2 regions of the Collibacillus ludicampi genome follow, and region 2 is predicted to be linked to the other one. Evidence: riboswitches for the same ligand, from Rfam matches in the RefSeq annotation. Region 2 holds a riboswitch; the other holds the start of a gene.
The links. Region 2 has a riboswitch for S-adenosylmethionine ahead of DNHGIG_RS04600 (iron-containing alcohol dehydrogenase family protein). Riboswitches for the same ligand answer to the same signal wherever they lie in the genome.

Region 1 (4,194 bases), 2.9 Mb from region 2:
GCAGAAAGATAGCAACATCAGGAATTTTAAGAGAATCGGCCAGTTTTCCAGCCAGCATTCCCGTCAACAAAACGATAATCATTAAAAAAAGACTCTGATGAACGATCTGCAAAGCTTCCGATTCGATATTAATATACCTCCTTTTTTATAACTTGGAAAAATTCGTGTGCCGAGCGTAGGGTACCCCCGCAAGGCGTTTGCACTTTGGAGAGAAAACTCGGCGGTGTCTACCCGAATGTATCATATGTTCGACCCGATTCACAAGCAGATGTCAATTGCTCAAGATCTTTCCAGAACGGAACCGGAGACGGTCAATGCGTGATCCAGATCCGAAATGATATCTTCATGATGTTCGATTCCTACGGAGAAACGCAATAGACGGTTCGTCACTCCTAAAGAATTGCGAATCTCTTCCGGGATGTCAAAATGAGTCTGTCGGGCTGGATACGTGATCAGAGATTCTACCCCACCTAGACTTTCGGCGAATGTAACCAGTCGAACTGCAGAAAGAATGTGTTCGACAAGGCGTTCATCCACCACATCGAATGACAGCATTCCTCCAAAGCCCTTGCTCTGTTTCTTTTGTACATCATACCCGGGGTGAGTTTCGAGCCCTGGATAATAAACTTTTTCCACAAGTGGATGTTGAGACAGCCATTGAGCCACGCGCCAAGCATTTTCTTGATGACGTTCCATACGCAAAGCAAGTGTTTTGATCCCCCGCAGCAATAGCCAACAATCCTGAGGTCCCAAAACGGCACCGATTGAATTTTGCAAGAAATACAACCGTTCCGCCAACTCCGGATCTCGGGCAACCACCAATCCTGCAAGGACATCGTTATGACCTCCAAGATACTTTGTAGCTGAATGGACGACAAGATCTGCTCCCCAATCAAGAGGTCTTTGCAAATAGGGAGTCATAAACGTATTATCCACAATCGAGAGAATATTATGCCTCTTTGCAAAACGGCAAAGTTCTTGCAAATCGGTAATTTTCATTGTCGGATTTGTTGGGGTTTCCACAAACACCGCTTTTGTTGAAGGCAAGAGCGAAGCCTCCACCGCGTTCAGATCCGATGTATCTATATAAGTGGCTTCTAATCCATATGAACGAAATACTTGCTCCAATAACCGATACGTACCTCCGTACAAGTCATTGGAAACAATCAGGTGATCACCGGGACGAAAAAGAGTGAACACACAGGAAACAGCTGCCATTCCGGAAGCGAAGGCAAATCCCCGGCACCCACCTTCCAGTTCCGCTATCGCTTCTTCCAAAACTTTCCGAGTTGGATTTAAGGTGCGCGTATAATCAAAACCGGTACTTTGTCCTAAAGAGGGATGAGCAAATGTCGTGGAATGATGAATAGGAAAAGAGATCGCACCCGTTACGGGATCCTTGCGATTTCCGACTTGCGCTAATAATGTGTCCATTCTCATCGTGATCAACTCTCCTTCAAACATAAAATAAAAAAGTCTTTCTCCTAAGAGAAAGACTACGGTTTCCAGAACGGAATCTCTTATCTCTCAGGATGGTAATCCTGCAGGAATTGGCACCGCTGCATCGAAAGATGCCGGTTGCCGGGCTTCATCGGGCCAGTCCCTCCGCCAACTCTGGATAAGAATCAGAATCTATTCAATTTATGTTATATTTTACTTTACAGTCTTCCTGTTCGTCAAGAGATATTTCCCAAAAAGAATGTCTATGATCATACCAATCATTAGCTTCACTGGAAAAATATAAGCCATCCATTTGTCCACAACATGAAAGGATTGGGAGTGGGTATGACCTCTTGTACCGCCGATGAGCGGTTGAATGGTCGGGATGCGTCTCGCTACATTCCCTAGATCAGTCGCTCCTTGTATCACAGGACGAATCATGACCGCATCTTTACCGAGCAGTCGTGTAATCTGCTGTGAAGCAAGATCGGTTAATACACTGTCTTGGGAGAAAGGAGCATATCCGTTTTCTTTTTCTATATGAAACCGGAAAAAAACCTGTCGAATCGAGTTTCTCAGTTGTTGTATCAACCTTTCCTGGATAACTTCGTCGTAAGAAGTTTCAAAAATATACAATACTATCTCAATCGCCCCATCCCCTCCTTTTTCGCTCAGCACAACACGCCGTTGTCCATCCGCCTGCACAAGTCGAATCCATTCTTGCAGATGTTGATGGATCTGGCACCATGCGCGAAATCGTGAACCTTGGTATTCACAAATCAGCCGCAGAAGCCAAAAACCCTCCGTTTGAAAACCTACAATCACCCGTCGTTCAGGGAGATCATCAGCGAGATGTACGGATATAACCGCATCGATATCATCAAATAATCCTCTCTGCAGGAAATCCAGCTTTCCTGACCAATCCATAATTCGTCGTTCTAGCAAAAGCTTTTTGCGGTATTCGCTTTCCTCATATTCTTCTGCAGGACATGCGAGAAACCGCACCTCTCCTCCTGCCCAATGCATGATGCCACAGTTCGCCAAAATCATGGCTGTTGCCGCCATCGTAGAAATTTGCATATGATGCCCGCATAAATGTCCGTTCTCCAGCCCATCCAGATCCGCCGTAACGGCTATGCGAGGGCCTGGGCGTCCTGTATATAAGGATGCAGCGACACCGGTGACTGCGATACCCCATTTCACATCTAGATTAGGGATATGTTTAAAGTAGTCCGCGAGCATACGGCTCGTTTGAAATTCCGAAAAACCTGTCTCCGGCGTATTTTGAAATTGCTCTGCAAGCCTGATGATTTCATGTCCCCTGTTTTCCACCTCTAACCAAAGGTGTTCTTTCCAATTTGTGGTAACCATTTCCACCTCCACAGGTCGTTTCTTCTCCTCTACAAGTCTTGCCAGTCATAGCGTTTATGAAATCGCGCAAAATATCCCTATGAAAGGAGCGATCGTATGAGTGAAACGGACACAAAGCAAACAGAGCGAGCCAAAACAACTTTGTCTGTTTGGCCTGTCATTGCACTTTCACTCGTGCCACTGATTATGGTATTAGGCAATTCGATGCTCATACCGATCCTGCCTACCATGCAAGAACAACTTCACATCAGCAAATTACAAGTCAGTCTCGTCATCACCTTGTTTTCCGTTCCTGCTGGCATCATTATACCATTTGCAGGATACTTGTCTGACCGTTATGGAAGAAAAAACGTGATCATACCTTCCTTGGTTCTGTATGCGCTTGGGGGACTGGTGGCGGGTCTTTCCGCATGGTTATCAAAAAACCCATACTGGATGATTATGTTAGGAAGAGTTCTTCAGGGCGCAGGCGCCGCAGGGACAGCTCCGATCACGATGGCACTCATCAGCGATATTTTTAAAGGGGATCAACGCAGCAAGGTACTGGGTATCAATGAAGCGGCAAACGGATTGGGTAAAGTATTGTCCCCCATACTCGGCGTTCTCGTCGCAATGATCGTCTGGTATGCCGCTTTTTTTACATTCCCCATTCTCTGCAGCCTTTCTGTTCTCCTCTTATGGTTCTTAATCAAAGAACCTGCGATGCAGGGTGAACCTCAACCATTTTCACAGTATATGCAAACACTCAAAATCATTTTTAAGAGGGAATGGAAATGGTTACTTACCGCTTATTTCGCTGGAGCGTGCGCTTTGTTCATTCTATTTGGTGTACTTTTTTATTTGTCTCAACTTCTTGAAGAACAATATCGTATCGATGGGATCCCCAAAGGCGGAATCCTTGCCGTTCCATTGCTAGCTATGGCAAGTACATCTTATATCACAGGAATAAAAATCAAAAAACGATTTGGTCTTATGAAATGGCTTGTCGTAACAGGTTTTTTCCTGCTTGCAGGCTCTCTCGCATCTGCCGCTTTCTTTCGTAATCCTTATGTTTTGCTTTTCTTTCTCGTCATTTCCGGGATCGGTACGGGTCTTACACTCCCTTGCCTGAACACATTGATAACATCGGCTGTCTCCAAAGAAGAAAGGGGTATCGTCACTTCCTTTTATGGTGCCGTACGTTTTTTTGGCGTCGCATTCGGCCCTCCCATTTTTACATGGTTAATTGATGTTTCTCGCGTTTTCATGTTCCTAACAGTTTCCGGGCTGGCACTACTCGTCGGACTTCTCTCCATGTGGTTGATTCGACCCCGTAGCCCCAACAAAGGAGGAACCAACCAACCGCGTAAACAGCCAGATCATATCGTAATGGGCAAGAGACGT
Region 2 (4,194 bases):
TTTCCTTTTTTTGTATAAAAAGTTTTGGACACATTTGACAGTTGAATCACTCTCTCCACTCCTTTCATTTTCTTTGATTCTTACCAGGACGGAATCACAGATCCCTTGAATTGCTTTTCGATAAACGCTTTGACTTCTGGCGAATGATAAGCTTTTTCAAGTTTCTTAATGACCGGATCATTTTTGTTTTCCGTACGGACAGCCACCAAGTTCACATAGGGTGAATCTTTACCTTCCATAAAAATGGCATCTCGAGAAGGCAAGAAACCATGCTCGATGGCAAAGTTCGTGTTGATCGCGGCAGCTGTCAGTTCATCTAACTGACGCGGAATTTGGGATGCTTCCAGTTCCACAAACTGCACATTTTTCGGATTTTCCACAATATTCTTTGGCGTCAAATGATTTCCTGTGTTATCCTGTTTCATCTTAATGACTCCCGCTTTTTCGAATAATTGGAGGGCTCGCTCTTCGTTCACAGGATCGTTTGGAACACCGAGTTTCGCTCCATTAGGTATATCCTTGATATTCTTAATCTTGTTAGAATAGATCCCCATTGGGAATGTCACGGTATTAAACACATCAACAAGATCGAGATGTCGGTCTTTCTTAAACTGCTCGAGATAGGGCTTTGTTTGGAAGCTGTTTGCGTCCAATTCTTTTTCCGATAGAGCGATGTTGGGCATTACATAATCATTAAACACTTTGATTTCTATATCCAGCCCATCTTTCTTTGCCACTTCTTTTACTTTTTCCATAATTTGTTCATGCGGTCCCGCAGTCACCCCAATCACCAGTTTGTTATCACTAAGCTTATTTGACTCTCCGCTCGACTGTTGACCGCAACCTGATAAAAAAGATGTAAGAATCATCGCGATAGATAGAAATAGTTTCCCTTTTTTCATGTTGAAAATCCCCCTTATCTTTTTGCATGTTGAAATATGATCTCTTCAAGTTCGTTTATAGCCTCTATCAGATCAGATTCATTGTAAGACTCGTCCATATAATGGATCGATTCTCCCTTTGCGAGCGTATATTGTGCAATCAACTGTATGCAGTTTTGATCACCAGGGTGAATCCCCAAATCTTTCAGACAGTATGGAAGATGAATCAATTTATAAAAGTCCACTAATCGGTTGATTTCAGTAAATTTTTTTTCGAGAGCCAGTTGTACCAGAATGCCGTATGCCACCTTTTCACCGTGCAACAAGTGATGTGTCTCATAAATATGTGTAAGCGCATTATGGACAGAATGAGCGCCGGCAATTCTGCCATATTTGTCACCAAACCCTCCTACCATTCCGCCAATCATCACAATGCTTTCAACCACTCGAAGGAACGCAGGGTTTAACGTTTTTCGTTGCGCTGCCTGTATAGCCTCAAAGCCGTCTTTCAATAAAACATCTTTACATAATTCTGCGGATTTAATTGCCATTTGTACGGCCATCGGTTTGTTCGTTAATGTTCTCGTTAAAGCCTCCGCCTCGTACCACTTGGCAAGTGTATCGCCAATTCCTGCACGCAATGTTGAAAGAGGCGCATTCAATAAAATCTCAGGCTCTACCAGAACAAGCAGAGTTCCTTTCGGAAAAACATCAAACCGGATATACTGTCCTTCATCGTTATATATGACGCTAAGCGGTGTCCATGCTGCACATGTGGAGGCGAGGGTGGGAATCAAAATAGCCGGAAGACCGGACCGGTTTGCCACCGATTTTGCCAGATCCAATACTTTGCCACCACCTACGCCAATGACGACGTGTGACTTAAACTCTTCTGCTTTGTTTGTCAACCGATTTATTTCACTGTCAGAGCACTCGCCATGATACTTTTCTATCCAAAATTCAAAATTGGTCTTGTGCGGGAAATAAGATTTAGAAGCTTCCCAGGACTTTTCTCCGGTTATTAGCAAACCTTTTTGAAATCGGTATGTATTTAATAACCGATCGATTTGTTCTAAAATGCCCGGTTGACAAATATAGCTGTCAGGTCCCGATCTAACTGTAATCATCAATAATCATCCCTCCTTTGAAATGAAAAACGCCTCCTGAAAGATTCAGAGAGGCGTTAACTCGTAACTCCTACTCTCTTATCTTTCAAAACATTACGTTTTGCAGGAATTAGCACCTGACCGTATCATTCACGGTTGGTTGCCGGGTTTCATCGGGCCAGTCCCTCCACCACTCTGGATAAGAGAATCCGTAATATTCATAGTAACCATATTGAATTATTATGGATTATATATCCATGTTCATTTATCGTCAAGTGTTTTTATAAATGGAATGGGATACGGATCGGTACGGGAAGTGATAAGATAATTTTTTCAAAGGAAAAATATTACTCTCTGTCTAATATAAGATGTATCGATCATACACAAAAAGGGAGATGAGTTTTCATGTTCGATAAAATCATCAAAGATATTTTTCTTGGAGATCGTACAATTACCATAAAGAAAGATCGCAAAGATCAACGGATCGCTCAAATAACCGGTCCAGACATTCACCTAGAAATGAGGGTCAAGGGAAATCAGCTGCAGATCAGAATTCCTACTCATCAATTAGGATGGAATAGCATTTCATTTGAACATTTGTCAAAAGTATTCGATGAATTAGGATGTTCGGGAGAAATCGCAAAATATATCGGGCGATAGAAATGATTCGCTTTTCTAGGTATCGAAGAATAGGTACCTACATCAAAAATATGGGGTTGAGGGAGCATCCAGTGAAGAAGTACAGATTTAAAATACCGCTATGGAAATTGAGCTTACGCACGATCGATTTGCTTGATGAAGATGGGAATAAGGTTGGTGAGATGCAGCGGTATTTCAAATATAAGTGGCATTGGTTCATCGATTTAATATTCGATCATCTAATTTTCAATGTACAAGCTAGGGATATCCATGGAAAAACGCGTATTGATATTATGGAATTATTCAACTTCAAATCTTTAATTAGGGATAAATGGAGACTGGAAATTACAGATGAAGCCGGAAGGGTAAAGACATCCGAAATCAATAACAAGACTGTAATCAAGACAAATGAGCGGATTGTATATGAAGGTCTCAATCATAAGATCATGGTCATGCGAGATATCGGAGAAAAGATCGTCCGTTTCACGGATATGGAGACAAAGCAAATCTTGGCGACTGCTTCCTATGAAAGTATTACGAAGTTTACGAGCATAGACGTAACCATTTTCAATGAATCGTTAACGATCTATGAGGTCGCATGCATTTACTTATTGTTGAGAGTTAAGCATTGAGGTAGCGAAGGGATATGCATATAGAGATGAATCACGCAAAGTAAGGCGATTTTTAAATGAAATCAATGGGCGTGAGATTATCAAAAACAGAATCGTAACTTCCACCTGGTGTAAGAGAGAAGCGGTCATTTGATGACAGCGTTGATACATACGGAGGGGATAGACCAACCTTGGCATTTGAATCCCCTCCTCACAATTATCACATTTTTATGAATTATTTATTGCAATTACAAACCAATTTCATAATTTGGTACGCAAAACCCATAGCTCAGGGAAGAAACGTTGATCGAGAACTTTTTTGAGATAATTCACCCCTGATGAACCGCCTGTTCCCATCTTGAAACCGATGATTCGCTCAACGGTTTTCATATGGCGAAAACGCCACTGTTGCAGCCAGTCTTCTATATCGACCAATTTCTCCGCTAATTCATAGAGATCCCAGTACGTTTCGACATCCCGATAGACTGTAAGCCAGGCTGCTTCTACACTGGGATCCGCTTCGTAAGGTTGGGTATAATCTCTATGCAGTACACGTGGATGAATTTCAAATCCTGCTTTTGACAGTGCTTGTATCGATACGTCGTATAGACTGGGTGCATGCAATGCTTCGTTTAACCGATCGTATAATTCCTGGTCTTTTTTGTAAATTTCAAGGATATGATGGGTTTTATATCCTAATGCAAACTCGATCATCCTGTATTGGTAAGATTGAAATCCGGATGCTTGCCCCAATTTGTCGCGAAACTCCATATATTCGGTAGGTGTCAGCGTGGATAGAACATCCCAAGACTCAATGATTTGCGATTGAATTTTGGAGACCCGGGCCAGCATTTTAAAAGCGGCAGAAAGATTACCTTTCTGGATCGAATCAGTCGCGGCTTTTATCTCATGCAAAATTAATTTCATCCAAAGTTCGCTTACTTGATGGATGATGAT

Region 1: another riboswitch for S-adenosylmethionine. It lies ahead of DNHGIG_RS19220 (trans-sulfuration enzyme family protein); the one in region 2 lies ahead of DNHGIG_RS04600 (iron-containing alcohol dehydrogenase family protein).

What each region holds. Positions count from the first base shown of each region.
Region 1 is NZ_BOQE01000001.1:3,802,839-3,807,032, forward strand. It holds partial or broken gene DNHGIG_RS19215 (cation:proton antiporter) at 1-82, opposite strand, end outside; gene DNHGIG_RS19220 (trans-sulfuration enzyme family protein) at 280-1,440, opposite strand; SAM riboswitch class I at 1,518-1,625, opposite strand; gene DNHGIG_RS19225 (M20/M25/M40 family metallo-hydrolase) at 1,654-2,811, opposite strand; gene DNHGIG_RS19230 (MFS transporter) at 2,908-4,194, shown strand, end outside.
Region 2 is NZ_BOQE01000001.1:898,619-902,812, reverse strand. It holds gene DNHGIG_RS04610 (methionine ABC transporter ATP-binding protein) at 1-50, opposite strand, end outside; gene DNHGIG_RS04605 (MetQ/NlpA family ABC transporter substrate-binding protein) at 81-902, opposite strand; gene DNHGIG_RS04600 (iron-containing alcohol dehydrogenase family protein) at 917-2,008, opposite strand; SAM riboswitch class I at 2,084-2,193, opposite strand; gene DNHGIG_RS04595 (hypothetical protein) at 2,393-2,647, shown strand; gene DNHGIG_RS04590 (tubby C-terminal domain-like protein) at 2,719-3,258, shown strand; gene kynA (tryptophan 2,3-dioxygenase) at 3,499-4,194, opposite strand, start outside.